Regions from separate parts of the Paenibacillus sp. W4I10 genome, predicted to be linked through region 2. Evidence: predicted binding sites of a transcription regulator. Region 2 holds the regulator's gene; the other holds the start of a gene.

Region 1 (15,069 bases), 970 kb from region 2:
CGCTCTTTGGTTTTGATTACACTCGTGAAAATGTCATGTTTCACAACCTTCATCTGGTCGTTAAACTCCATTTCACAAGACAAGGTCAAGCGGTCTACCTGCGGGTTCAAACTACAGATCCCGTTGGATAGACGTTGTGGCAGCATAGGAATAACCCGGTCTACCAGATACACACTGCATCCACGGTTGTAGGCTTCCTGATCAAGCTTGGAATTCTCCTGTACATAATAGCCGACATCGGCAATATGAACGCCCAGACGGTAATTACCGTTAGGCAGTTTCTCTACATTTACAGCATCATCCAGATCCTTGGCATCTTCACCATCAATCGTGACAATGTTAAGTCCGCGCAGATCACGGCGACCCTGTTGTACAATCTCTTCATCCGTGATGGAGTCCGGTGCCTTCTCCGCCTCTTCTACGACTTCATCCGGGAAAGCTTCAGGCAGCTGATGCTTGCGGATAACGGACAAAATATCAATACCCGGCTCATCCTTATGACCGAGAATCTCGATCACTTCACCCTCAGCTGCAGCACGACCCTCTGGGTAGCTGACGATCTTTGCTACGACCTTCTGTCCATCAACAGCCCCTGCAAAGTTAGTGCGCGGGATGAAAATATCGCGATTAATCCGTTTGTCATCCGGAATAACGAAACCGTACACTTCATGGCTTTGGAACACACCAACGACTTGTGTCACAGCGCGAGTAACAATGCGAACGATCTCACCTTCAAGGCGACCACCAGAAGGTCCTTGAGACGTGACTTTAACCAATACCGTGTCACCATTCATCGCACTCTTCATATCATTGGCGTGAATGTACACATCCGGGTGCTCCCGATCCTCAGGAATTAGGAAAGCGAACCCTTTGGCATGAGCCTGTAAACGTCCACGTACCAAGTCCATACGCTCTGGCATTCCATAGCGATTGTTACGGGTCAGCAAAACTTTACCGGATTCCTCCAGCGTATTCAGCATAATCAAAAAGGCTTTGAAATCAGCTGCATCTTCGATCGCGAAGTGCTGTTCCAACTCCTGATAAGTCATGGGTTTATAAGCGGTTTCCCGCATGAAGTCGAGCAATTCTTGTTCTGTTATCATTAATATATTCACCTCGGGAAACATAAAAGTGTAATCAAGTCATCTCTTTATGTATCGGAATTCTTACCATTTTCATGATACATATTGCCATTGTCGTGTAGAGTGTAGTAGTGCAACCATACTATCTCATACCCTAGTATACACGAATTCAATCCGGACCATCCGTACCTCGCAAAAAAACCACAGTGGCCTGACGCTCCGCTATAATCACGCTTTCACATATCTCTACAGACATTTTATGCGGCACATATACAGTACGCATCTGGAAAAGGACTAGACCCGAAAAATTTTCTGTACACATGACATTCATTATAAGGAGTGAATTCGCGTAACGAATAAGCGATGGACATACCATACATGATAGGGGTGTTTCACGCTAAGGAAGGAATTCTGAACAGAAGTTGAGAAGAAGACCAAAATCATGGAGTCTATTAATCATTGGAAAAGTTTGGACGTGTAAGAATTTATTAAAAAACCCCCGTTTCTCCACGAAACGAAGGTTTATCAATTAAGCCATTGGCTTAAGCTATTCTTTGCAAAGCAGTCCCAAGCCTTACTTGGAAACCACCGTAACAATAATAGACAAAATCATAAATCCTGCACCCAGTACCACCGTTGCACGTTGCAGGAAGAGATCCAATCCGCGCGCTTTCGTTTTACCGAAAAGATGTTCCGCACCACCGGAGATGGCACCCGCCAAACCAGCGCTTTTCCCGTGCTGCAGCAATACTACAGTGATTAGACCGATCGAGAAGACAACGAGCAGCAATTTCAAAGCAATATCCATTCTTTCCACCTCCTACCCATGTGGGCATAACATCTCACCATAAAAACAGTTACTTTAATTGTAACATAGCTATGGTTGTACTACAAGTAGTACAGTTTATACAATGCCCTAAATTTCACCATCTGCTTGATCCTTGCGTTATACCATTACTCCGTTTCAATAAAAAAGACAAGCCGGTTACCCGGCTTGCCCGTAAAAGCTGGATATCCAGCTTATTTTTTAAGGTTGTAGAATCCTTTAAGACCATTGTATTGAGCCAGTTCACCCAGTTGATCCTCAATGCGGAGCAATTGGTTGTACTTCGCGATACGGTCTGTACGGGAAGGAGCACCCGTTTTGATTTGACCAGCGTTAGTTGCAACAGCGATGTCAGCGATTGTGCTGTCTTCGGACTCACCGGAACGGTGGGAGATTACAGCTGTGTATCCTGCGCGTTTAGCCATTTCGATTGCATCAAATGTTTCAGTCAATGTACCGATTTGGTTAACTTTGATCAGGATGGAGTTACCGATACCTTCGTCGATACCTCTGCCCAGACGCTCAGTGTTTGTTACGAACAGGTCATCACCAACGAGTTGTACTTTGTCTCCCAATTTCTCAGTGAGCAATTTCCAACCATCCCAGTCATCTTCGGACATACCGTCTTCGATTGTGATGATTGGGTATTTCTCAACCCATGAAGCCAAGAGGTCAACATACTCAGCGGAAGTGTAAGATTTACCTTCACCAGCCAATGTGTATTTACCATCTTTATAGAACTCAGTGGAAGCTACGTCCATACCCAGGAATACGTCAACACCTGGTTTGTAACCAGCTTTTTCAATTGCTTCGATGATTGTAGTGATTGCTTCTTCGTTTGAACCAAGGTTCGGTGCGAAACCACCTTCGTCACCTACAGCTGTGTTCAAGCCTTTGGAGCTCAATACGGACTTCAGGTTGTGGAAGATTTCTGCGCCTACGCGAAGAGCTTCTTTGAAGCTTGGTGCTCCAACTGGAAGAACCATGAACTCTTGAACGTCGATGTTGTTGTCAGCATGCTCACCACCGTTGATGATGTTCATCATTGGAACTGGCAATGCTTTAGCGTTGAATCCGCCCAGGTAAACGTACAATGGCAGGTCCAGAGCGTCAGCAGCTGCGCGAGCTACTGCCATGGATACAGCCAAGATTGCGTTAGCACCCAGTTTACCTTTGTTTGGCGTACCATCCAAAGTAATCATCAATTTGTCGATACCCAGTTGATCCAATGCATCCATACCGATAACTTCTGGAGCGATTGTTTCGTTTACGTTTTTAACAGCTTGCAGAACGCCTTTACCGAGGTAACGGGATTTGTCGCCATCGCGAAGCTCAACTGCTTCGTGGGCACCAGTGGATGCACCAGATGGAACGATTGCGCGTCCGATTGCGCCGGACTCCAGGTATACTTCAACTTCAACTGTAGGGTTACCGCGGGAGTCGAGGACTTCGCGAGCGTACACGTCAGAAATAATAGTCATTTGTGATAATCTCCTTTAAATTTAAATTTATTATAAATTAGGACCACTTGTGTTTTCCCTTTTCCACTACGTTAGCAGAATTGTCCTCTGATCGCTGTTATCCCCTGATTCCTTTGAACTTATTTTCATAAGTTGGAATCATGTGATAAAGGCGAACGCTAACTCTTCTTCAGACAATTTCTGCTTCCTTCGTTCAGGGGTAAACTCCAAACTTCCCAATTTCATATATGTTGTTGCGTAACTTATTTGCGGGTAGCGATGACAGATGTTCCTGTCATTTCTTCCGGTTTAGGCAATTGCATCAGGTCAAGGATCGTTGGCGCGATATCTGCCAGGATTCCGCCTTCACGCAGGGTTACATTTGCATCCGTAACGATGAATGGAACCGGGTTCGTTGTATGAGCTGTGAACGGACGTCCTTGCTCATCAAACACCATATCCGCGTTACCATGATCCGCAGTGATCAGTACAACGCCGCCTTTGGCAAGTACTGCATCCACAACACGGCCCATGCACTCATCTGTTACCTCAACCGCTTTAATAGTAGGCTCCAGCATACCGGAGTGTCCAACCATGTCAGGGTTAGCGAAGTTCAGAATAATGGCGTCATGTTTGTCTGCTTCGATCTCGCGAACACATGCGTCAGCTACTTCATACGCGCTCATCTCTGGTTGCAGATCATACGTTGCAACTTTTGGTGAGTTGATCAGTACACGAGTTTCGCCCGGAAGCTCCACATCACGACCGCCGCTGAAGAAGAAAGTAACGTGCGGGTATTTCTCAGTTTCTGCAATACGCAGTTGTTTTTTATTGTTCTGTACCAGAACTTCACCCAGGGTGTTGTCGAGGTTCTTCGGCGAATAAGCCACATAACCTTCAACCGTCTCGCTGAACAAAGTCAAGCATACAAAGTGCAAGCCCACAGGGAACTTCGGACCACGATCGAAACCGCGGAAATCCTGGTTTGTGAATACTTGCGACAACTGGATCGCACGGTCAGGACGGAAGTTGAGGAAGATAACGGAATCGCCGCTCTCTACCAAACCTACCGGCTCACCATCCGCTTTGACGATAACCGTTGGTTCAACGAATTCATCAAATACGGACTTCTCATACGATTCTTCAACCGCTTTGAGTGGGTCGGTGTATTTTGGTCCATCTCCATAAACGATCGCGCGGTATGATTTCTCAACCCGTTCCCAACGTTTGTCACGGTCCATCGCGTAATAGCGACCTTGAACCGTTGCGATTTTACCTACTCCGACTTCTTCAATCTTAGCGATCAGCTTCTGCATGAAGTCTTTACCACTGTCTGGCATAACATCACGGCCATCCATGAAGGCATGAATATATACATCGTTCATTTCTTCTTTTTTGGCCAGATCCAGCATAGCAAACAGGTGGTCGATGTGACTATGTACGCCGCCATCGGACAACAAACCGTAGAGATGAAGCTTTTTGCCGCTTTGTTTCGCTTCGCGAACAGCTTTGACAAGTGTTTCATTGTCGTAGAACTCGCCGTCACGAATGGATTTGGAGATACGGGTCAAATCCTGGTATACGATCCGGCCGGCACCAATGTTCAGGTGACCTACCTCGGAATTCCCCATTTGCCCTTCTGGCAAACCTACAGCTTCACCGCAAGCAGTGAGTGTTGTATGTGGGAATTGGCTCATGAAACGGTCGTAGTTCGGTTTCTTGGCTTGCGCTACCGCGTTGCCTTCCACCGTGTTACGCAGACCAAAGCCATCCATGATGATCAGTGCTACAGGTTTTGGAGCTGTCATCTTACTTCGCCCCCTCAACAAGCGCGATGAACGAAGCCGGCTGCAAGCTGGCACCGCCAACAAGTGCGCCGTCGATGTCGCTTTGTCCGAGGTATTCTGTTACGTTCTCTGGTTTAACACTGCCGCCGTATTGAATACGAACTGCATTCGCAACCGTCTCGTTATACAGATCCTTCACCAGCGTACGGATGTAAGCAATAACTTCATTCGCATCTTGGGAAGTCGAGGATTTGCCTGTACCAATCGCCCAGATTGGCTCATAAGCGATAACAACTTGTGCCGCTTGCTCTGCAGACAGACCTGCAAAAGCAGCTACTGTTTGCACTTTGCACACGTCTTTTGTTTGGTTCGCTTCACGCTCTTCAAGCGTCTCACCAAGGCAAAAGATTGGAGTCAATCCGTGACGGAATGCTGCATGCAACTTTTTATTGACAGTCTCATCGGTTTCCGCAAAATATTGACGGCGCTCCGAGTGACCAATAATGACATAATCCACACCCAGGTCTTTCAGCATCACGCCGCTGATTTCACCTGTAAATGCACCGTTATCTTCAAAGTGAAGATTTTGTGCACCAATTTTGATGTTTGTGCCTTTAACGGCTTCTACCAGGGATGGCAGATTTGTAAACGGTGCGCAGATTACAGTCTCCACGCCTTCAACTTCCGCTTTTCCTTTAACTTCCTGAATGAAGTCATTGGATTCGGAAACCGTTTTGAACATTTTCCAGTTACCTGCGATAATCGGTGTTCTCATGGGTTTCAACTCCTTCATGCTATAGACTACTAAAACTTACTTGTCGTTCAACGCCACTACGCCTGGAAGTACTTTACCTTCCATGAACTCGAGCGATGCACCGCCACCTGTAGAGATGTGGTTCATCTTGTCAGCCAATTTGAACTTCTCAGCTGCTGCTGCGGAGTCACCGCCACCAATTACAGTGTAAGCTTCTGTCTCAGCGCAAGCTTCCGCTACTGCACGAGTACCCTGGGAGAATGGCTCGATTTCAAATACGCCCATTGGTCCGTTCCACACAACCAATTTGGAGTTTTTGATTACGCCAGCATAGATCTCACGTGTTTTAGGACCGATGTCGATGCCTTCCCAATCTGCTGGGATGCCGTCGATGTCAACGATTTGTGTGTTTGCTTTCGCACTGAAATCGTCAGACACTACGATATCTACCGGCAGGTAGAAGTTTTTGCCCAGTTTTTTCGCTTTTTCGATGAAACCGAGAGCAACATCAAGTTTGGAATCATCCAACAAGGATTGTCCAATTTCATGTCCTTGTGCTTTCAAGAACGTGTAAGTCAGACCGCCACCGATGATCACGTTGTCTGCAATGTTCAGCAGGTTGTCGATTACATCGATTTTGTCCTTAACTTTGGATCCACCAATGATAGCTGTGAAAGGACGCTCAGGGTTGGAGATTGCTTTACCCAACACTTCAAGTTCTTTCTCCATCAACAAACCGGACACTGCTGGAAGCAAGTGAGCGATTCCTTCAGTCGAAGCGTGTGCTCTGTGAGCCGCGCCAAACGCATCGTTAACGAAAACGTCAGCCAGTTCAGCAAATTGTTTTGCCAGTTCCGGATCGTTTTTCTCTTCGCCTGCGTGGAAACGAACGTTTTCAAGCAACAATACGTCGCCATTGTTCAGTTCAGCGATTTGAGCTTTAACAGCGTCACCAACAGAATCGTCAGCTTTAACAACTGTTTTACCAAGCAATTCAGACAAACGCTCAGCTGCTGGAGTCAAACGCAAGGATTCAACCACTTCGCCGTTAGGACGACCCATGTGGCTTGCCAAAATGACTTTAGCGCCTTTTTCAATCAAGAAGTTGATTGTAGGAAGCGTCGCACGAATACGTTTGTCATCTGTAATTTTACCATCTTCGAGCGGCACATTGAAATCTACACGGACAAAAGCCCGTTTTCCTGTCAATTCGATATCGCGTACACTTTTTTTGTTCATCTGTATTTCCTCCGCACCCATGTATTTGGTGGACCAATCAAGAGCTAAAATCCCTCGTCAATCCTGGTGTTTTTGAGAAATTTGCAAAATGTAGATATATAAAGAGCGGAAACAATATAGCATCTGTTTCCGCTCTATGTTATTGCAGATATTACTTAATCATTTTTGCAAAGTGCTCCAAAGTGCGAACCAATTGTGCAGTGTAGGACATTTCATTGTCATACCAAGCTACAGTTTTAACCAATTGTTGGTCGCCAACAGTCAGAACTTTAGTTTGAGTTGCATCAAACAGGGAACCGAAAGTGATTCCTTGGATATCGGAAGATACGATTTCGTCCTCTGTGTATCCGAAAGTTTCTGGATCGGAAGCTTCTTGCATAGCTGCGTTAACTTCTTCAGCAGTTACTTTTTTGTTCAGAACAGTTACGAGCTCAGTCAGGGAACCAGTAGCTACTGGTACACGTTGAGCTGCACCATCAAGGATGCCTTGCAGTTCTGGGATTACCAGACCGATTGCTTTAGCAGCACCAGTTGTGTTAGGGATGATGTTTTCAGCTGCTGCGCGAGCACGACGGAAGTCACCTTTAGGGTGTGGAGCATCCAACGTGTTTTGGTCGCCAGTGTAAGCGTGAATTGTAGTCATCAAACCTTGAACGATTCCGAATTTGTCTTGCAGTGTTTTTGCCATAGGTGCCAGGCAGTTTGTTGTGCAAGATGCGCCGGAGATTACAGTTTCAGTACCGTCGAGGATTTCATGGTTTACGTTGTAAACGATGGTTTTCATGTCGCCAGTAGCTGGTGCGGAGATAACAACTTTCTTAGCTCCACCTTTCAAGTGTTTCTCAGCTGCTTCTTTAGTTGTGAAGAAACCAGTACATTCCAGAACGATATCTACGCCCAGGTCGCCCCAAGGAAGTTCTTCCGGGTTACGGTTAGCCAATACTTTAACTTCTTTGCCGTTCACTTTGAAGAAGCCATCGTGTACTTCAACATCGCCATCGAAGCGACCTTGAGTTGTATCATATTTGAGCAAATGAGCGAGCATTTTAGCATCAGTCAAGTCGTTGATTGCTACTACCTCGATGCCTGCTACATTTTGAATACGGCGGAATGCCAAGCGTCCAATACGTCCAAAACCGTTAATACCTACTTTAATCATGAGTAAGTTCCTCCCAAGTTTTGATTAATTTTTTTATGAAACTTATATATTCAAGACAGACGGTGAAGTCCGTCAAGACAACAATAGTTGTGATGTAAAGTAAACCCTTATCCCATTTCAGCAACGATGACTTCGGCAGCTGCCTCATCAATAATCAGAATATCTTCCTGTCCAAATCGTAACACGGAATGTATAGCAGCAGCTTTGCTTTTGCCACCTGCAATTCCAATCACAACATCGGTTCGTTCAATATCCTGAAGTCGCATACCCAGTGTAAGCATGGTATGTACCACCTTACCCTGATCATTAAAGTAATAACCGAAAGATTCAGATACGGCTCCTTGCTCCTGAAGTTCATCTATGATCTCCGTCGCAAGTTTACGTCTTGTCGCCATCTCTACGGCATCACCAATTCCATGAATAACAATCCGCGATTTCCGAATCAGCTGCAGAATCTCCTGAACACTGGGGTCCTGGATTAATGATTCATAGGCATGATCACTAAGCAAATCCGGTACATGCAGGAGTTTGTATTGCGCTCCTACCCGTTTTGCCATTGTAGATGCAATCGTATTCGCCTGAATTTCAAGGCTTTCTCCAAGTCCACCGCGTGCCGGTACGAACCAGACACCTTTGAGCGATGTTGGCGGAGTCAGTTGCTCTGCGACTTCGGCCGTTGTTGATCCGCCAGTAACGGCGACAACGTCGTTGTCACTCATGATATTGCCGAGAGCCTTCGCTCCGGCTCTGCCCAGTTCCCTTTTGGCAAATGGAGAAACGTCCGAATCACCAGGAACCACAACTACCTTTTGCAGACCGTAGGCTTGCTTGATACGCTCTTCCAGCTCGGATAATCCGAACAACTCTTTGGCTACGGGCTCTAACTGCTGCAGCAAATCATACCCTGCCTCGCTGATCTTCATTCCTGCACTGTCAATTTCAATAAGTCCCTGAGCCTTTAACAGATCGGTCTCAGCCCTCAGAACCCGCTCGGTCATCTGCATGGAATTAGCTAACGTTCTCCGTCCGATCACATCCGATAACATGATCTGTTGCAGAATCGTATACCTCTTTTTCAAGATATCCATGAGATCAGGCAGAAGCTGCTTTTGTACTTCTAAAATCGTTCGCATGCTTTCCACTCCCGCAAGTTCTCGTTCTAAGCTCTCTTTCGTGGCCCTAAAACGTCCCGGGTTAACTTTTTAAGTCCCACGTCTATTCTACCTAAAACTGACGTGACATGCAAGTGTTTCAACGTGTTATTTCGACACGCATTCAGCGTTTGTACGCGCCTATTTTCACAATCCTAGACTTCCATGATCAAGGACTACCTCACGCATACCATATATAGAAGAAACAAATGAATTTAATCTACATATCGCCCAGAATCACATTTCATACGGCATGTCCAAAACCTCTAATAGCATTTACTTAAATGCACTCTTTATCCACTCTTCTTCATCATGATCATTTTTAGGTTAATCCAAACCAATAACCCAACGAACTGCTTGCAATTAAATATTTCATGAGCTATAATCATTATTGCTGTCACATAATGTGCGCCCGTGGTCCAATGGATATGACGTAGGCCTCCGAAGCCTGAGATCCAAGTTCGATTCTTGGCGGGCGCGCCATTTTTATTTAACAGCTCATAACCCATTTAACCAATGAAACCGGAAAGGTTTCTTTTTTTTGCAAGTTAGTTTGACTTTCTTTGACTTTTTGTTTGGAATTGTTTATTATGTGGGTAATACGGTAACAGTTTAAGTATAAGCACCAATAACATTTACATTCCAAGGAGGTTTTTCACGTGAGTTTTATTCCAATGGTCGTTGAACAGAGCAACCGGGGTGAGCGCGCCTACGACATCTACTCCAGATTGCTGAAGGATCGTATTATTTTCCTTGGTAGCGATGTTAATGACGTAGTGGCTAATGCCATTATGGCACAGATGTTGTTCCTGGCTGCGGAAGATCCGGAGAAAGACATTCACTTATACATCAACAGCCCAGGCGGATCAATTACAGCCGGTATGGCGATTTACGATACAATGCAATTCATCAAACCGGATGTATCTACCATCTGTGTAGGTATGGCCGCTTCCATGGGTGCATTCTTGTTGAATGCCGGTGCAAAAGGTAAACGTTTTGCGTTGCCTAACAGTGAGATCATGATTCACCAACCACTTGGTGGTGCTCAAGGTCAAGCTTCTGACATCGAAATTCGTGCTCGCCGCATCCTGAAAATGCGTGATACCTTGAACCGCATCATCTCTGAGCGTTCAGGTCAACCGCTGGAGCGGATTGAGAAAGATACAGATCGTGACTACTTCATGAGCGCTGCTGAAGCTGCCGATTACGGTATCATTGATAAAGTTATTGAAAACGTAGGTTCCCAAGGCATCTAAGTGTTATGTAGACCACGGGCTACGCGTTAATATATCAACACCTAACGTAATCAGCAACACCTCATTGTGTTGTCTATACGGGAAGAAGCCCTCATCATAATCATGATGAGGGCTTCTTTTTTCATTTTATAAGAAAGATAACTTAAGAGTGCATAATAATGATTCTTTATTTGGTTCCCGTTACATTACTGAAAGGTTCTGTGCCTTTAGGGAGAAGCTCTTTATACGTAAATGGCATTTCAGGGAATCCCTCTGCGTACGCCGTATACTCATACAACTGGAAGAACACGACCACACCCGTTGGTGTCACATAGAAATCTTGATCTTTATTCAACCCTTTATAACCATCGAGGTATCCGCCGCGGGCTTTCAGTTGTTCACCCACTTTTTTACTCAACGTCTCACGCATGGTTTTGTTATTTTGCAGCACATCATCTAACGTAAGCTCCTTGCCTGTGTCCAGTGCAAAGGTGTGGCCCGTACGGGTTGTCATACCATGAGCGCCAGCATAATCTTCGTATCGTTGTGTAATGAGTCCCAGCACGCCTTTTTCGTTGTACGTCACTACATAGGAGCTCTCAAATGCATATGGACGGTTGGCTGTTGCATTGCCGAATTCAGATGTCTGTTTTTTGAAGTCAGCTACATAAGCATCCACTTCGTCTTTGAGCACTTTGTTGATTGCCGCTTCAGCTTCTTTGCTGGCAAGTCCACTCACTTGCGGATATTGAACATCTACTTCAGCATTTTTTACAGTGACATTAACTGTTGCCGCTTTAATTTTAACGTTATTTTGTTTCACCTTGCTGAGTGTCAACGTTTTGGTTTTGCCATCCCAATTCCCCTGTACACCCAAATAATCTCTCATTGCTGAGAATGGAATATACAATCTGCCGTTGATCAGCTTTGCGTCCACTTGAGGATAATAGTTGTTAATTCGAACACTCGGCTCGCCATCCAATAGGCTGATCGTCATCGTGTTATTGGCTGCTGTCAAAGCGTACTCTTTGGTTTTCGCATCATATTTCAGCGTTCCACCTGCCACATCTTTAACTGCCGTAAGAGATACCCAAGTTGAGCCACCTTGGAGAACTCCTTTTTGAGTGAGTGTTTTTCCACCCGATTTCAGAGTTACCTCAGCCGGGGTTGTCACTTTCGAGGATACCGATGCCGCCTGAACCGAACTGTCCTGCCACACCGAACCGCTACCTACAATAATTCCTGCTGCAAGCAAAGCACTTGTCCATTTTTTCCATGATGTCATATATAAAACTCCTCTCTGAATTCACAATTAGGGATCATTGCGTATGTAATCCTGACCTGATCGCATATCTCATACGCTCACCTCTCTATTATAATTAACCCGATTTCGGAAAGGTTTACAGCTCGAGTTACAATGTTGATGAATATCAGACCGAAAATATATGGGGATATGACCTTTTTGTCACGAACAACTATACAAAAAAGATACCAATATACAGCATTCCATGTTGCTTCAAAAGGTACCCTCCTATCTAACTTCATCAAAGTTTGCTTTTCCAACAAAAAAAGACTCTGTCCACAGGACAAAGTCTTTGTCATTATTTCGTTGTACCCTTCAAATGACACTTGAAAAGGTTACTTGAGCTTACAACCCTTAGTTCAATCTTGTTTATTTCATTTCATACGTGATATTCAGGATTGTGCTTACTTTAACCTGGCCTGTTTCAATCTCAGTGCCACCTGCTGTATCTTGTGCTTTGGACATCAACGCCTCACTTGCATAGAACACAGGCACATTGGCATCACCTTGGCTTACGGAAAGAACAGCACCCAGTTGACGTTTAACTGCTTTTGCAATGGCGCCAGCTTTCACATCTGCATTGGCAACAGCCTTCTCAATCACTTGGGACTCATAACTTTCCGGATTTTCTACAGTAAAGCGCACGTTTTCAATATTGTTGGCACCTGCCCCCGAAGCAGCATCGAGCAACTCGCCGATCTTGTCCATCTCACGATATGTGACAGTCAGCGTATGATGCGCTGTATATCCTTTAATTTGCTGTCCGTCTTTTTCGCTATACGTATAGTTGGGTTGTACAGAGAACTGACTCGTTTGAATGTCGTCTGCACTGATCTTCCACGTGTTCTTCAGCAAATTGGATACTTTTTGAACTTTGGCAGCATTCGCTTTTTGAGCAGATGCAGCTGTCTCTGCAGTACTGTTCACACCAATGGACAGATAAGCGATATCAGGCTTCACCTGAATCTCACCTTTACCCACAACATTAATCACATTCTGTTGTACTCCCTGAACCTCTGCAGCGTAAGCATAGTTGCCTGGTGCAACCCATGCTGTTCCTCCAACAAGCAACGTACTTGCCACCAACACCGCACCAAACGGTTTCATCCATAGTTTACCCATCACGATAGCCTCCTTATGTGTTAACATCTCAAACTTTAATCGATTTGATACCTTAACAGACGGGACAAATTCCATAATGTTGCACTTGACGATAGCATAAACGTGAAAAACGCAAAAAAGCCCCTTTCGGGACTTCTTCATTGGATTGATCATATCTTATTGGTTTTCGAGCTCTTCCTTGCTTACCAGACTAACTAAAGCGTTTACAGCCTGTTCGGCATCCGCGCCTTCTGCACTAATCTGGATTTCCGTACCTGTGCTAATTGCAAGGCTCATGATCCCCATGATACTTTTTGCATTAACTTTTTTGTCGTCCTTCTCGACGAACACTTCAGACGAGTACTTATTCGCTTCTTGAACGAACAGTGCCGCAGGTCTGGCATGGAGACCCGTTTTCAAACGGACAACTACCGGGTGCTTTGTCATGGAAACTTACCCCCTTTTATGAAATCTGGACATTAAATACACAATTATATTTATACAACATTATACCATTAACCCGTGCAGGACACTAGAAGAAAAAACTCAGGGTGCTTTGACGGACGTTATCTTGCCCTATTTCATCTTTTGAACAGCACATCCAATGACCTAAGTAAGTCTTCTAGATCCTTAACGATTGACTTTCCCGACCTTTCTGTTCAGCAGAAACAGCCGACCTTGTTACTTTACCCTATGCCAACTTATCCATAACGTTCTGCGCGCACTTTCTCAGCCAACTCATCAATTTTACGAAGCCGATGGTTCACTCCTGACTTGCTGACTGTACCTTTAAGGAGTTCGCCCACTTCCTTCAGATTGATATCTGGATGAGCCAGTCGAACCTCAGCCACCTCGCGAAGTTTCTCAGGCAGCGATTCCAGACCAACTTCCTTTTGTAACAACCGGATATTATCGATTTGTCTTACCGCAGCGCCAATGGTTTTATTCAGGTTGGCAGTCTCACAATTGACAATCCGGTTAACGGAGTTGCGCATGTCTCGCATAATCCTTACATCTTCAAACTTGAACAAGGCCTGATGAGCACCAATGATGCTGAGCAGCTCAATGATTTTCTCGCCTTCCTTAATGTATAGGATGAATCCTTTTTTCCGTTCTATACACCGGGCATTCAGATGAAATTCATTGGCCAGGTCAACCAGTGCCTGACAGTGTTCTTCATACATGGACGCAATCTCCAGATGGTACGAGGAACCTTCCGGATTATTAACCGATCCACCGGCCAGAAATGCACCGCGAAGATAGGCCCGTTTACAACAGTTCTGCTGAAATAACTCCGTATTAATTCCTGGCGTAAACAGAAAACCTTCCGATACAATGTGAAGACTATTGAGAATCTCCTGTACCATGGTTGGAATACGAACAATATATACATTGTTCTTTTTCAGCCGCATTTTTTTGCGGACCAGTAATTCCGTATGCACTTGAAAATGCTTTTTAAGCAGAGAGTATGCCCGTCTTGCAATGGCGGCATTCTCCGTCGAAATATCCAAGATCACTTTTTTATTCGATAACTGCACTGCACCAAGCATACGGATGAGGGCTGAAAGTTCCGCCTTTTCGCAGCACGGTTCGCTCTCGATCATGGTTAACTCTTTTTTGGTCTGTGCTGCAAACGACATGGGACTTCACCTCTTCCGTAACATCCAATTTTGTACCAGTTGGTAGATGTGATGACTTAACTTGTCGGCATCATGACGCAGATAAGTCTTGAACAGAACAAGGGTATCTGCAACAACCTGATAGCCAGCACTTTCGAGTACATTCATATCCAGTACAACCGGTTTTGCTCCTTTTTCCGCATACTTATTCTGCACTTGCAGCGGAATATCACCATTATTTACGATAACATAGTCGAAGAGCTGATGACCTATATGCTCGTGTACCGCCTTAAGGTGGTCACTTACCGTATAGTTATCTGTTTCTCCAGGCTGTGTCATCACATTACAGATAA
Region 2 (15,069 bases):
TCCGGGTTCCGCGACCTGCTGCCACAATGACAACGCCCCACCCTTTATCCATGCCGCAATCCCTGCCTTGTCTGTCAGTTTATCGTCCAAAGATATACAATATCATTCAACGATACACTACCCATCATACCGCTTTATTGGGCTTTTTCCAACAGTTTCGGCTTGGCAAAAATCATTCGTCCCGCTGAAGTCTGTAACACACTGGTCACCAGTACTTCCATCATCATGCCGATATACTCGCGTCCGCCCTCCACAACGATCATTGTGCCATCATCCAGATAGGCTACACCTTGACCATGCTCCTTGCCATCTTTGATGATCTGCACCATGATCTCCTCACCTGGCAGAACAACCGGCTTAACCGCATTGGCGAGATCATTAATGTTCAACACAGATACACCCTGGAGTTCGCACACTTTGTTCAGGTTAAAGTCATTGGTGACCACTTTGCCCTGAAGCACTTTAGCCAGTTTAACCAGTTTGCTGTCCACCTCGGAGATTTCCTCGAAATCCCCCTCGTAGATTAGGACTTTTACATCAAGTTCCTTCTGGATTTTGTTCAAAATATCCAGTCCACGCCGTCCTCTGTTCCGCTTGAGCAGATCCGATGAATCAGCAATATGCTGTAACTCCTCCAGAACAAATTCCGGAATTACGATCGTGCCTTCAATAAATCCGGTTTTGCATATATCAGCAATACGCCCATCGATAATAACACTGGTATCCAAAATTTTATGTTCTTCCATCCGTCTATCCTCGTCCACCTCGGGATGACCCCATCGTCCAGACATCCAGAAGGCCCCCAGATCGTCTTTCTTCGCCATGGCAAGGGCATAACCGGAATAAGCACTAATCACCGTCAGCGCCACTTGCAGCACTTCTCCTGCCGTCCCCATCCATCTCACAACAGGGTAGAGCAACAAGGCCACCAGCAACCCAGCAACGGTACCTGCGGCACCTGCAGCCAATTCGTTCATAGGTACTTTTGCCAATGAATTGATCCCACTATGCAGCCTGTCTGCCATCAATGTTCCACCAATATTACATACAGCCATAAACATTACAGCTCCCAGCAGCGTCGATATACCAGCTCCCAGTAATCCTGCGGACTGAATCCACTCCGCCATCCATGGGACCGATTTTCCTGCCAGATGATATGCCGTGTAGCCGAACCATGCACCGCACAATCCTGTAAAAGTTAAAATGCCTTTTTTCCACATTAGTCCCTGCACCTCCTTCAATGTATCTTGATCTTTATATCCAGTATGATCCAATTCCTGAATTGCTAATCCCATCCGGAAGAACTTTTTGGAAATGTTGCAATCGTCAGTTGAAAGTAGGTAAATTATTGGCATATAATGAATTCAATTCATATCCCGAGGTGAGTGGCAAAATGAGTACGCTAAGTTTACAGGCTTTCCAGGATCAAGTTTCTGAACTGTTGCTGCGTCATCGCAGCCTGATTGATGTACTGTCCAAAACGGGACAAGCCGGAGCGTCTGTTAACCGTGCCGTGTCCAAAGCCATTACCGAATGCGGCTGCATCGAGCTGCACGCCACCAAGCAGAAATATGCCCCGGAGAGCGATATCGCTCAAACCAAGGGCCTTCTGGAAACGCATGTGGAAGGTGAGTTGTGTGAGAACTGCAGAGAGGTCATCAGCTCTGAGCTAGGGCGGAACCTGTTCTACATGTCGGCTCTCTGCAATCTGCTGGACATTAACATGGAAGAGGTCGTAAATCACGAATCACAGAAGTGTTCAACGTTAGGGATGTTTAATCTGTCGTAAGAAGATATGTATGTCGTTCGCAAGGGTTTCTTTTACTGTAAATAGATCTGAATAAACAAAAAGCACGCATTCTCCAGTTCAGGAGAGTACGTGCTTTCTTTGTATAGTGTCTGTCCCCGAGGCGACTTAACGATCGGAAGGACGGGAAGATTTCTCATCCTTGCGCTTTTTCGCCCGACTACGCGAGGCCGCTGTTCGCACATTATGCTTCATTCCATACAAGGCGTATAACACCAGCGGAATAAAGATCAATTTGGATAACTGCTCCGGGAAAATAACGGCTACAGCTATGGCAAATAACACAACCCACGGTGCAATCCAAATTGCCTTGCGTGGCAAACCGACCTTTTTGAAATTGGGATATTTAAGCGAACTCACCATCAGATACGATAACAGCAATGTAGCAATCATCATGCTAACCGGGCCAATATCCTTATTGAACAAGGACAGTGTAGCCAGTACCCCGCCGGCTGCCGGAATCGGCAGACCTGTGAAGTATCCGGGAATACCCGGACGAACGTTAAACCGTGCAAGACGAATGGCTCCACAGATTGGAAAAGCCGCTGTTGCGATCCAGGCGAGGATGGGCATTGAATCTTGAAACGACACCATAAATATGATCAGGGCTGGTGCTGCACCAAAGGAAACCATGTCAGACAAGGAATCCAGTTCCTTGCCGAATTCACTTTGGGCATTAAGTGCCCGTGCCACTCGGCCATCCAGACCATCCAGCAGCATCGCTACAATGACCATAATGGCAGCCAAACTGTAATTTCCATCAATCGCAAGCAAAATTGCCATCATTCCAAGAAACAGATTACCCAGGGTAAAGAGATTCGGAATGAATCTGGTTAGCATCGTTGTTTCACCTCATCCATTTCAAGCCTTTATATAGGCAAACCCTTACATCTGTCTGTCGATAAACATCTGCTCCTGCAAACGTTTGAGGCCTTCCTTAATGGTCCGGGCACGAACTTCACCAATACCGTCCACTTCGTCCAGTTCTTCAATTGTAGCCATAATAACATGAGGCAATTGTTCGAATTGATCCACCAGGTTATGGATAATGACATTGGGCAGGCGGGGGATCTTATTTAATACCCGGAATCCACGAGGTGCAACCGAATCCTCAGAAGTAGCGGCTGATGAAGGATAGCCGAGAAGACGGACAATATGATGTGCATCCAGCAACTCATCGTCCGACAATCTTTTCAGTCCCACGATAATTTCACGGATTTTGTCATCACTGTCGTCACGGGCATAGTCCTTATACAATAACCAGGCTTCTTCTTCCGTTGTACCCACGAGTTCTTCCATTTGCATGGAAATGAGTCGTCCCTCATTCCCAAGTTCATGAATGTATCGTTTGATTTCCGTTTTGATCCGCATCACCATTTCGGTACGCTGAATCACATTGACCACTTCAGGAATCGTCACCAATTCCTCAAACTCAGAGGCACTCAGATTCGTAAGGGACTGTGTTAATACAGCTTTGTATTTCTCCAGGGTTTGAATCGCTTGATTCGCTTTGGTCAAAATAACCCCGATTTCCTTGAGGGAATAACGAAGTGTTCCCTGATACAAGGTAATGATATTCCGGCGCTGTGATATGGATACGACCAATTTACCCGTTTGCTTTGCTACACGCTCTGCCGTCCGGTGACGAATCCCCGTCTCTGATGAAGAGATCGAAGAGTCCGGGATTAACTGGGTATTGGCGTAAAGAATACGCTTCAAATCCTCGCTAAGAATAATGGCTCCATCCATCTTGGCGAGTTCGTACAGGTAGTTCGGGGAGAAATCACAGTTAATCGAGAATCCCCCGTCCACCACTTCCATTACTTCAGGGCTGTATCCTACAACAAGCAGTGCGCCCGTCTTGGCGCGCAGCACATTTTCCAGACCTTCGCGGAAAGGTGTACCTGGTGCGATCAGCCTTAACAACTCATTCATATTATCCAGTTGGCTCGAATCTTTCATCTTGTTATGCCCCCTAATCTAAAGCAACCGCTAGTGCATCTGCCACGGTATTCACACCGATCAGTTGTATCCCGCGAGGATGTTTCCAGCCCTTTAAGCTTTTTTCCGGTAAAATGACTCGTTTGAAGCCCAGCTTCGCGGCTTCCTTCACTCGTTGTTCGGCCCGTGATACGGCTCGAACCTCACCTGTCAGACCAATCTCGCCAAAGACGACGTCATCCGGCTTGGTCGGTACATCCCTCAAACTGGATGCAATGCTGACAGCAACCGCCAAATCTACAGCGGGCTCATCCAACCGTACTCCACCAGCCACGTTCAGATACGCATCCTGGGTCTGTAAAAACATGCCCATCCGTTTCTCCAGCACTGCAATGATCAGATTTAATCGATGCAGATCTACCCCTGTTGCCATACGGCGGGGAGAAGGGAAATGGGTAGTGGAGATCAACGCCTGTAATTCCACGAGCAGAGGACGCGTCCCCTCCATACTGGCAACTACTGTTGAACCTGCTACACCCAGTGGACGTTCTGACAAAAAGAGTTCGGACGGATTGCCCACCTCACGAAGTCCATCCTCGCCCATTTCAAAAATGCCAATCTCATTGGTGGAACCAAAACGGTTCTTCACCGCACGCAGCAGGCGATACGTATGATGCCGTTCTCCTTCAAAATAAAGCACGCAATCCACCATATGTTCTAACATACGTGGACCGGCAATGGCACCTTCTTTGGTAACATGCCCCACAAGAACCGTTGCAATGCCTCTGCCTTTGGCAATTCGCATGAACCTTGACGTACATTCCCTTACCTGTGCTACACTACCCGGCGCACTGGTAACTTCGGGAAGATACACCGTCTGAATGGAGTCGATGACAAGAAAATGCGGCTGGATCTGATCCACCGCTTCCTCTACACGTTCCATATTGGTTTCACACAGTACATACAACTCGGCAGAGAGTGCCCCGAGGCGGTCTGCCCGCAATTTGGTTTGCTTGACTGATTCCTCACCGGAAACATATAACACACGCAAACCCGAATGCGTTAAAGCATGAGACGTCTGCAACATCAACGTTGATTTACCAATACCCGGATCTCCACCCACCAGAACGAGCGAACCCGGAACGATTCCACCACCCAATACCCGGTTCAACTCTCCGATTCCAGTCTGTACACGCGGTTCCTGACCGCTATCTATATCTATGATAGGAAGCGGTTTATCTTTACTGTCAAACAGAGGAGAATTTCTCCCTTGTGTTTTGACCACCGTCTCTGTTTCTTCCACCATTGAATTCCATGACTGACAACCCGGACACTTACCGTACCACTTGGGGGCTTCATAGCCGCATTCCGTACATTGAAACTTGGTTTTAACTTTGGCCACTTCAGCACTCCTATAATTTAGTTTTATAACAGCATTTTGCATTATTCGACGAATTTCACCCAAACTCCCTGACGTGCAGGGTTACTAAAAGTTTACCATTGTTTGAGATTTTTCGTAAAGGATTATCGCAAACTTTACACATGTTCCTGACATAATCATGTCCGTCTTCTGTCCAAAGTGCAAAAAATCCTCCCCGGCCGAAGCCGAGAAGGATTAAGGATTATTACAAACTGAAGTTTAACTCCAGTGCTTGCTACATATTATTTAGTTTCGATTTCCTCGTTAGAAGGAACAATCACGTCTTTTTTAGTTACAGACAGCGCACCGTTCTCTTCGTCAATGAGTAATGAATCGCCTTTGGTTACGTTACCTGTAAGCAACTCTTCAGACAATTTGTCCTCGATATGCTTCTGTATTGCCCGACGAAGCGGACGCGCACCGTAAGCTGGATCAAAGCCGGCTTTGGCAAGGAAGTCCTTGGCATTGTCGGTGAGTTCGAAGTCAACTTCGTATTCACGCAGCCGTTTGCGAAGTTCCTCACTCATGAGGGTAACAATCTCTGCAATGTGTTTCTGTTCCAGAGAGTGGAATACGATAATTTCATCAATCCGGTTAAGGAACTCTGGACGGAAGCTTTTCTTCAGCTCATCCATAACTTTACCCTTCATGTTATCATAATCCGCGCCTGCATCCACAACCGCTGTGAAACCAAGTGTAGAGTTACGTTTGATCGCTTCGGCACCCACGTTGGATGTCAGGATAATCAGCGTATTCCGGAAGTCAACAACGCGACCTTTGGAATCCGTCAGACGACCATCTTCAAGCACTTGCAGCAAGATATTGAATACTTCTGGATGTGCTTTCTCGATCTCATCAAGCAGGACTACGGAGTATGGTTTGCGACGAACTTTCTCTGTCAGCTGACCACCTTCTTCGTATCCAACATATCCTGGAGGCGCTCCGACGAGTCGGGAAGTCGAATGTTTCTCACCATACTCGGACATATCAATCCGGATTACTGCATTTTCATCACCAAACATTGCTTCAGCCAGAGCACGAGCAAGTTCTGTTTTACCTACCCCAGTAGGACCGAGGAAGATGAATGAACCCATCGGACGTTTTGGATCTTTCAATCCAGCACGAGCACGACGAACCGCACGACTGACCGATTTCACAGCCTCATCCTGGCCAATGACACGTTCATGCAAAATCGATTCCAGATTCATCAGGCGTTGTGTCTCTTCTTCTTTCAGCTTGTTCACCGGAATTCCTGTCCAGTTGGCTACCACTTGTGCGATATCCTCAGGTGTTACTTCGGAATCCGTGCGACCTTGTTTTTCTTTCCATTGATTCTTCGTTACATCCAGCTCTTCACGGATTTTTTGTTCCGTATCACGAAGCGCTGCGGCTTTTTCGAACTCCTGACTTTGAACTGCTGCGTCTTTTTCCTTACGGATATCTTCCAGACGGCTTTCCAGTTGTTTCAGGTTTGGTGGGATCGTGTAAGAGTTCAATCTTACTTTGGAGCCCGCTTCATCAATCAGGTCAATCGCTTTGTCTGGCAAAAAACGGTCTGTAATGTAACGGTCAGACAGTTTAACCGCCTGCACAATCGCTTCGTCCGTAATTTTCACACGGTGATGCGCCTCATAACGGTCACGCAAGCCGTGCAAGATTTGAATCGCTTCTTCCGGAGAAGGCTGATCTACAGTAATCGGTTGGAAACGACGCTCAAGCGCTGCATCCTTCTCGATGTATTTGCGATATTCATCCAGTGTTGTCGCACCGATACATTGCAATTCTCCACGGGCCAAAGCCGGTTTCAAAATGTTAGAAGCATCGATGGCACCTTCAGCTCCGCCTGCACCAATCAAGGTATGCAATTCGTCGATAAACAGGACAATGTTACCTGCTTGGCGAATCTCATCCATGATTTTTTTCAGACGATCTTCGAACTCACCACGATATTTGGTTCCAGCGACTACTGAACCCATATCCAAGGTCATTACACGTTTGTCGCGCAATGTTTCCGGAATCTCATTTGCAATGATTTTTTGTGCAAGGCCTTCAGCAATCGCTGTTTTACCTACACCTGGCTCACCGATCAATACCGGGTTGTTCTTGGTACGACGGCTGAGCACCTGAATGACACGCTCAATTTCTTTGCTACGTCCAATAACCGGGTCCAGGTTGTTCTCTCTGGCATAAGCCGTGAGGTCACGTGCCAGACTATCCAGCGTTGGTGTGCTTACATTGGCAGGTGTTCCATTATGACTGGATACAGCTTCACTGCTGCCAAGCAATTGCAGCACTTGTTGACGTGCTTTGTTCAGGCTAATTCCCAGGTTATTGAGCACACGTGCTGCAACACCCTCGCCTTCACGAATCAATCCGAGCAGGATATGCTCTGTGCCTACATAGGTGTGGCCCAATTTACGAGCTTCATCCATAGACAGTTCAATTACTTTTTTCGCACGTGGCGTATATGCAATGTTGGTAGGTTGCTCTTGGCCACGGCCAATCAGCGTTTCTACTTCATCCTGAATTTTTTCCAATCCGAGTCCCAGGCCGATCAGTGCTTTGGCTGCGATGCCTTCGCCTTCACGAATGAGGCCGAGCAAAATATGCTCAGTACCGATGTTATTATGACCGAGACGGACAGCTTCTTCCTGCGCGAGTGCGAGCACCTTTTGGGCCCGTTCCGTAAATCTTCCAAACATCATATCTCCTGCACCTCCATGGTTTTGGATAAAACGAGGGTCATTTAATGAAATAACCTTCGTATTCTTCATATCATTTTTGTTTGCAGCCGTGCTGCGAATAAAGTCATTCGGCATTTGTACATGCCTTATTATATAAAAGCCGCAATGCGGCATGAAACCATAATTCAATACAATATCAGGCTAAACTAGGACTGCTTCGCTGCATTGATCGTATCACGAATCAACTGAGCACGGTATATGTCACGCTCATCTGTACGCATATCTTCCCCGAATGTTTTCTGCAAAAATCCCGGCTGTGTCATCACATTCAACTCATTCATTACCGTAATGGACAGTCCATCCAACAAGCCGAGATCCACGCCAAGGCGTACATCCGATAAGCGCTGTGCAGCTTCCTTGGAATCAACAATAGCTGCATGAGACAATATGCCGTAAGAACGCATGACACGATCCGTAATCCGAAGTCTGGAGTCGGTAATTAACCGTTCTCTGGCTGTACGCTCATGACCTATCATCTGTAATACAACACCATGCAGGTTCTCGATGACTTCCTGTTCGGTCTGTCCCAAAGTAATCTGGTTCGAGATCTGGAACAGGTTCCCCATCGCCTCGCTACCTTCACCGTATATTCCTCTTACCGTCAATCCCACTTGGGAAACTGCGGTTAGAATACGGCCTATCTGTTGCGTCATCACCAGGGCAGGCAAGTGCATCATAACCGATGCTCTGACACCTGTACCTACATTGGTAGGACAGCTGGTTAAGTATCCTCTGCGATCATCAAAAGCATAATCCACATGCGCTTCAAAAGCATCATCTATTGCGGAAGCTTTCTCCCAGGCTTCTTTCACCTGGAACCCCGGATAGAGGCACTGGATACGAAGATGATCCTCTTCGTTAATCATAATACTGACCGACTCATCCTCACTGAGAATAACCGCACCATTCCTGGATTCATTCGCAAGACTTGGACTGATGAGATGTTTCTCCACCAGCACCCGTTTGTCGAGTTCGTCAATATCGATCAGATCCAAAGTATGAAAATCCCCAAAGGCATGAACGTCATCGTATTGAAGTACTTCGCTCAGCTTATTCAGCACCTCTTCCGATTGCTCATTGGAAGCCAGCATCGGAAACGGAACATGCTGAAGGTTGCGTGCAATCCGGACACGGCTGCTAATGACAATTTCGGAATCAGCCGCATCACTGCGCATCCAGTCGCTGAGCGCCTTCTCTGTAAAGCGCAGATTAGGCATTACGCATCCCTCCTACTCATGACAAACTTTACTCCTGAGCTATCCCTTTTTCAAGTCCTCTGATCTGGTCACGGATCTGAGCCGCCTCTTCAAATTCCTCTTGCGCGATGCTCTCCTGGAGCTCACGCTTCAGATCAGCGATTTGCCGTTTCACCTTGATGCGACCACCAGCTCGTGCAGGCACTTTGCCTACATGGGACGTATTACCATGAACCCGCTTGAACAAAGGATCCAGTCGGCTGTCAAAATATTTATAACATGAACTGCAGCCGAACCGGCCTATCTTACTAAATTGTGCGTACGTCATACCACACTCTTCACATTGAAGTGCTTTTGCAGGTGGTGTTCCTGCCGATCCACTTTTGCTGGCTGGATCAAAATCAAGCAATCCGGACAACAAGTTGTGAATGGAAAACCCACCTGCTGTTCCAGGGATCATTTCCCCTTTTTCACGGGCACATGACTCACAAATATGGAATTCCGTCTTCTCTCCATTTACGATCTTCGTAAAATGAAGTGTCGCCGGACGTTTATTGCATTCTTGGCACAACATATTGATGTACCTCCTTTGACCCCGATAGTTTTCATTTACCGAGCAAAGATATTAACATCGCCTTCAACATTCTGGCACGAATTTGATCCCGGTAAGGAAGTTTGACTAATATAACCTCTCTAGATACAGCAGCTCGCATCAACCCGGCTTCCCGCTTGCTCAAGAAGCGCGCTTCTTCCAATTGATAGATCAGACCTTCGGCAGCTGTCTGCCCGATCTCTTCACCAATACTATGGTGCAAATGATTATGCAGAGCTGATTGGGCCGGTAATTCAATGCGCTGTATGCGAACATAACCACCACCGCCGCGTTTACTCTCTACCAGGTATCCCTTCTCGAGTGTAAAACGTGTGCTGATGACATAATTGATCTGGGAAGGTACACATGAGAATTGATCTGCCAGATCATTACGCTGAATTTCAACCATTCCTTCGGGACTTTCATGCAAAATACTCTTCAGATATCGTTCGATAATATCAGAGATATTACGCATCCAATCATCCTCCACTGTCTGAAACGTTAAGTCAATAAGGACCCACACGCCCCCACAGAGTACACCTTCTCTACCCATTTAACCAATCAGGAAAACAACGAATCTTGCTTCCACAGGTATCAACAGGAGAGCGAAGGAAGCACGAAGGTCCTTTAATATTCCCTTGATCCTCCGATGAAATGAATCCCGTATATTGGCGATCATGCATCAGATTGTTGAAAGAAAGCTACTTAAGTATTAAACCTTTAGTTGACTTTGACTTTCTTTGACTTTATAACCATTATAGCATATTTTGTGGTTTTGCCAAGTGGGGTCACTATTCATTTTTTACGATTTTACACGAAATATTCCCCAGACACAAAAAAACCTCCCCAAAATTGCTGGAGAAGTCCATTTGTCTTTCGATCACGCCGTATTTCTATATAAGCTAATCAAGTTAAATGGAGCAGTGGCAATAGTCATCAGAAGAAATCGAGCAAATAGGTTTCCCGTTCAGGAATCGCTTGTTCCAAAGCCTTGATTGCTGCTTCTGGTCCGTGAATTCTTCCGATCCGTGCCATTTCCGTTGGTCTGCGATACCCCATCAGCACTGCGGTAAGGGATTGAATATCCACCTTAATGGTCTGATCATCAGTAATTGGCTCCGATGTTTTCCATATGGACGCCGTTCCGTTCATTGCCACATTTAATTGCCATACCCCTTCATTCCATGGAGCGTGGGCATCTTCTACCTGAAGTACAATCTGCACCGGTGAGTCCTGGCTTGCAAATGGATACTGGGATATAAACTGCTCTACACTAACGATACGCGCCATAAAATAAGGTACAATCTCCTGTTGAATCCGTGGATTATCCAATTGGAAAGCAAGCGTATCACTGGCAGGCGCCTGCAACGTAACTTCCTGGATCATGGAATCATGATTAGCAATGAAGGTCCACAGCCCTTGCCTAGCCTCTTCATTCAGATAAATGATCTCTTTAATGGTAAACTTATTTTCCTTAACCTCATATAAAAGATAACCTTGTGCTGCATCAGCTTCATCGTAATATACAGCCTTCTGGCTGCTTCCATTAACAAGAACTGAATTCTCCCACCTTGCATCATCCCGAACCAGAGTTCCGTTATAGCGCTCAGCATAAGCACTGTATACTTCCTTTAATATGCTGAGGCCCGGATCCCCACGCCGAATTGTTCCAGGTGTCGCTTTTTTCAGAGGCAAATGAGCTGTAGGTACTTTATAACGTTTAAATTCAACATACGTCTCCCATCCATACTTTCGATAGAAACCAAAAGAGAATGGATGCAAGAATGATATACTTTGTTTGTTACGATTCATTTCTTCCAACGCATGCTTCAGTAGACCCGCTACCCAGCCTTTGCGTCTATACTCTGGCCAGGTGGCTACACCCGCAATACCGCCCATCTCGAACGCTCTGCCATGAATATAGGTTTGAAAAGGAATGATGTGAAGTTTGGCTCCTAGCTGCCCGTCCTCATATACACCCCATATATCTTGTGACGAAAACTGACTCCGCCGCTTTTCTTTTTGTTCATCATTCATTACCATCTGAAAAGCATATTCGGAGAGTGCCATCGCTGGTTCAAAATCATCTACCGTCAATTTCTGAATTTCCATGTCGTCCTACACCCCATTCACTAGAGTTATTATCAATCCAAATCATGGCCTGATATGTGATATATGTACCCCTTAGAGTGTGTCAGAGGATTCTTACAAAGTCAAATAAGAGATGCTTTCGCATCCCCTTAAATAAACAAATAAAAACCACCACCGAATAACATCGGCAGTGGTTCTTCGCTTGGCGGCGTCCTACTCTCCCAGGACCCTGCGGTCCAAGTACCATCGGCGCTAGAGGGCTTAACGGTCGTGTTCGGGATGGGTACGTGTGGAACCCCTCCGCCATCGCCACCAAACGCGTAGCTTACATTTCAGAGTGTTGTTCTCTGAAAACTAGATTCGAAACGAAACATGCGAATTACAACTTGCTATTGGATAAGCCCTCGACCGATTAGTACTGGTCAGCTCCATGCATTGCTGCACTTCCACCCCCAGCCTATCTACCTCGTCGTCTTCAAGGGGTCTTACATACTGGGAAATCTCATCTTGAGGGGGGCTTCACGCTTAGATGCTTTCAGCGTTTATCCCGTCCGTACATAGCTACCCAGCGGTGCTCCTGGCGGAACAACTGGTACACCAGCGGTACGTCCATCCCGGTCCTCTCGTACTAAGGACAGCTCCTCTCAAATTTCCTACGCCCACGACAGATAGGGACCGAACTGTCTCACGACGTTCTGAACCCAGCTCGCGTACCGCTTTAATGGGCGAACAGCCCAACCCTTGGGACCTACTTCAGCCCCAGGATGCGATGAGCCGACATCGAGGTGCCAAACCTCCCCGTCGATGTGGACTCTTGGGGGAGATAAGCCTGTTATCCCCAGGGTAGCTTTTATCCGTTGAGCGATGGCCCTTCCATGCGGTACCACCGGATCACTAAGCCCGACTTTCGTCCCTGCTCGACTTGTAGGTCTCGCAGTCAAGCTCCCTTATGCCTTTGCACTCTTCGAATGATTTCCAACCATTCTGAGGGAACCTTTGGGCGCCTCCGTTACTCTTTAGGAGGCGACCGCCCCAGTCAAACTGCCCACCTGACACTGTCCCCGCACCGGATTACGGTACCAGGTTAGAACCTAGATACGATCAGGGTGGTATCCCAACGTTGCCTCCACGCAAGCTGGCGCTCACGTTTCAAAGGCTCCCACCTATCCTGTACAGATCGTACCCAAATTCAATATCAAGCTGCAGTAAAGCTCCATGGGGTCTTTCCGTCTTGTCGCGGGTAACCTGCATCTTCACAGGTATTAAAATTTCACCGGATCTCTCGTTGAGACAGCGCCCAAGTCGTTACGCCATTCGTGCGGGTCAGAATTTACCTGACAAGGAATTTCGCTACCTTAGGACCGTTATAGTTACGGCCGCCGTTTACTGGGGCTTCGGTTCACAGCTTCGGGATTGCTCCCTAACCACTCCCCTTAACCTTCCAGCACCGGGCAGGCGTCAGCCCGTATACTTCGCCTTACGGCTTCGCACAGACCTGTGTTTTTGCTAAACAGTCGCTTGGGCCTTTTCACTGCGGCCCCCTCGTGCTATTCACACTACCGGGGCACCCCTTCTCCCGAAGTTACGGGGTCATTTTGCCGAGTTCCTTAACGAGAGTTCTTCCGCGCGCCTTAGAATACTCTTCTCGCCTACCTGTGTCGGTTTGCGGTACGGGCACCTTCACCTGGCTAGAGGCTTTTCTTGGCAGTGTGAGATCATGACCTTCGCTACTATAATTTTCGCTCCCCATCACAGCTCAGCCTTACAATGTGCGGATTTGCCTACACATCAGCCTTACTGCTTAGACGGACATCCATCAGTCCGCGTCACTACCCTACTGCGTCCCCCCATTGCTCATAACGGCTTACGGTGGTACAGGAATTTCGACCTGTTGTCCTTCGACTACGCCTTTCGGCCTCGCCTTAGGTCCCGACTTACCCTGAGCGGACGAGCCTTCCTCAGGAACCCTTAGGCTTTCGGCGGATCAGATTCTCACTGATCTTTTCGTTACTCATACCGGCATTCTCACTTGTATAATGTCCAGCGCTCCTTACGGTACACCTTCAACCCTTATACAACGCTCCCCTACCCCTGATGCAAAGCATCAAGCCATAGCTTCGGTGGTGTGTTTAGCCCCGTTACATTTTCGGCGCAGAGTCACTCGACCAGTGAGCTATTACGCACTCTTTCAATGGTGGCTGCTTCTAAGCCAACATCCTGGTTGTCTGTGCAACTCCACATCCTTTCCCACTTAACACACACTTGGGGACCTTAGCTGATGGTCTGGGCTGTTTCCCTTTTGACAATGGATCTTAGCACTCACTGTCTGACTCCCGGAAGTAAGTCTATGGCATTCGGAGTTTGACTGAGCTTGGTAACCCTTGCGGGCCCCGCACCCAATCAGTGCTCTACCTCCACGACTCTGTTTTCCGAGGCTAGCCCTAAAGCTATTTCGGGGAGAACCAGCTATCTCCGAGTTCGATTGGAATTTCTCCGCTACCCCCACCTCATCCCCGCATTTTTCAACATGCGTGGGTTCGGGCCTCCAGTGCGTGTTACCGCACCTTCACCCTGGACAGGGGTAGATCACCCGGTTTCGGGTCTACGTCCACGTACTATGTCGCCCTATTCAGACTCGCTTTCGCTGCGGCTCCGGCTCTTCACCTTAACCTTGCACGGGAACGTAACTCGCCGGTTCATTCTACAAAAGGCACGCCATCACCCCTAAAACGGGCTCTGACTTTTTGTAAGCACACGGTTTCAGGTTCTATTTCACTCCCCTTCCGGGGTGCTTTTCACCTTTCCCTCACGGTACTGCTTCACTATCGGTCGCTAGGAAGTATTTAGCCTTGGCAGATGGTCCTGCCGGATTCATACGGGGTTTCACGTGCCCCGCACTACTCGGGATCCGTCTCGGAGGGAACAGACTTTCAATTACAGGGCTTTTACCTTCTTTGGCGGGCCTTTCCAGACCTCTTCGCTTAACCGGTTCCTTTGTAACTCCATGTGAGACGTCCCACAACCCCAAAGAGCAAGCTCTCTGGTTTGGGCTTCTCCGCGTTCGCTCGCCGCTACTGACGGAATCACTATTGTTTTCTCTTCCTCAGGGTACTTAGATGTTTCAGTTCCCCTGGTATGCCTCTACATAACCTATGTATTCAGTTATGAGTAACTGGAAATTACCCCAGCTGGGTTTCCCCATTCGGACACCCCCGGATCAAAGCTTGCTTACAGCTCCCCGAGGCAGTTTCGTTGTTCGCCACGTCCTTCATCGGCTC

What was found. The regulator CtsR, encoded in region 2, represses protease genes until heat stress. The targets are predictions, from matches to a motif close to ATGGTCAATAAAGGTCAAACA.
Region 1: the regulator CtsR is predicted to act here: its motif matches at 10,009-10,029, upstream of clpP (ATP-dependent Clp endopeptidase proteolytic subunit ClpP).

What each region holds. Positions count from the first base shown of each region.
Region 1 is NZ_JAUSXX010000001.1:4,993,700-5,008,768, forward strand. It holds gene rnr (ribonuclease R) at 1-1,103, opposite strand, end outside; gene secG (preprotein translocase subunit SecG) at 1,657-1,890, opposite strand; gene eno (phosphopyruvate hydratase) at 2,103-3,389, opposite strand; gene gpmI (2,3-bisphosphoglycerate-independent phosphoglycerate mutase) at 3,632-5,176, opposite strand; gene tpiA (triose-phosphate isomerase) at 5,178-5,930, opposite strand; gene QF049_RS22495 (phosphoglycerate kinase) at 5,967-7,148, opposite strand; gene gap (type I glyceraldehyde-3-phosphate dehydrogenase) at 7,300-8,307, opposite strand; gene QF049_RS22505 (sugar-binding transcriptional regulator) at 8,415-9,440, opposite strand; tRNA gene QF049_RS22510 (tRNA-Arg) at 9,867-9,941, shown strand; gene clpP (ATP-dependent Clp endopeptidase proteolytic subunit ClpP) at 10,118-10,714, shown strand; gene QF049_RS22520 (stalk domain-containing protein) at 10,881-11,978, opposite strand; gene QF049_RS22525 (SIMPL domain-containing protein) at 12,366-13,118, opposite strand; gene QF049_RS22530 (HPr family phosphocarrier protein) at 13,275-13,544, opposite strand; gene whiA (DNA-binding protein WhiA) at 13,799-14,737, opposite strand; gene QF049_RS22540 (gluconeogenesis factor YvcK family protein) at 14,744-15,069, opposite strand, start outside.
Region 2 is NZ_JAUSXX010000001.1:5,967,518-5,982,586, reverse strand. It holds gene ispD (2-C-methyl-D-erythritol 4-phosphate cytidylyltransferase) at 1-52, opposite strand, end outside; gene QF049_RS26755 (PIN/TRAM domain-containing protein) at 135-1,220, opposite strand; gene QF049_RS26750 (nucleoside triphosphate pyrophosphohydrolase family protein) at 1,394-1,789, shown strand; gene pssA (CDP-diacylglycerol--serine O-phosphatidyltransferase) at 1,916-2,647, opposite strand; gene disA (DNA integrity scanning diadenylate cyclase DisA) at 2,693-3,769, opposite strand; gene radA (DNA repair protein RadA) at 3,783-5,150, opposite strand; gene QF049_RS26730 (ATP-dependent Clp protease ATP-binding subunit) at 5,411-7,873, opposite strand; gene mcsB (protein-arginine kinase McsB) at 8,059-9,129, opposite strand; gene mcsA (protein-arginine kinase activator protein McsA) at 9,158-9,682, opposite strand; gene QF049_RS26715 (CtsR family transcriptional regulator) at 9,714-10,175, opposite strand; gene QF049_RS26710 (GNAT family N-acetyltransferase) at 10,637-11,812, opposite strand; rRNA gene rrf (5S ribosomal RNA) at 11,992-12,108, opposite strand; rRNA gene QF049_RS26700 (23S ribosomal RNA) at 12,184-15,069, opposite strand, start outside.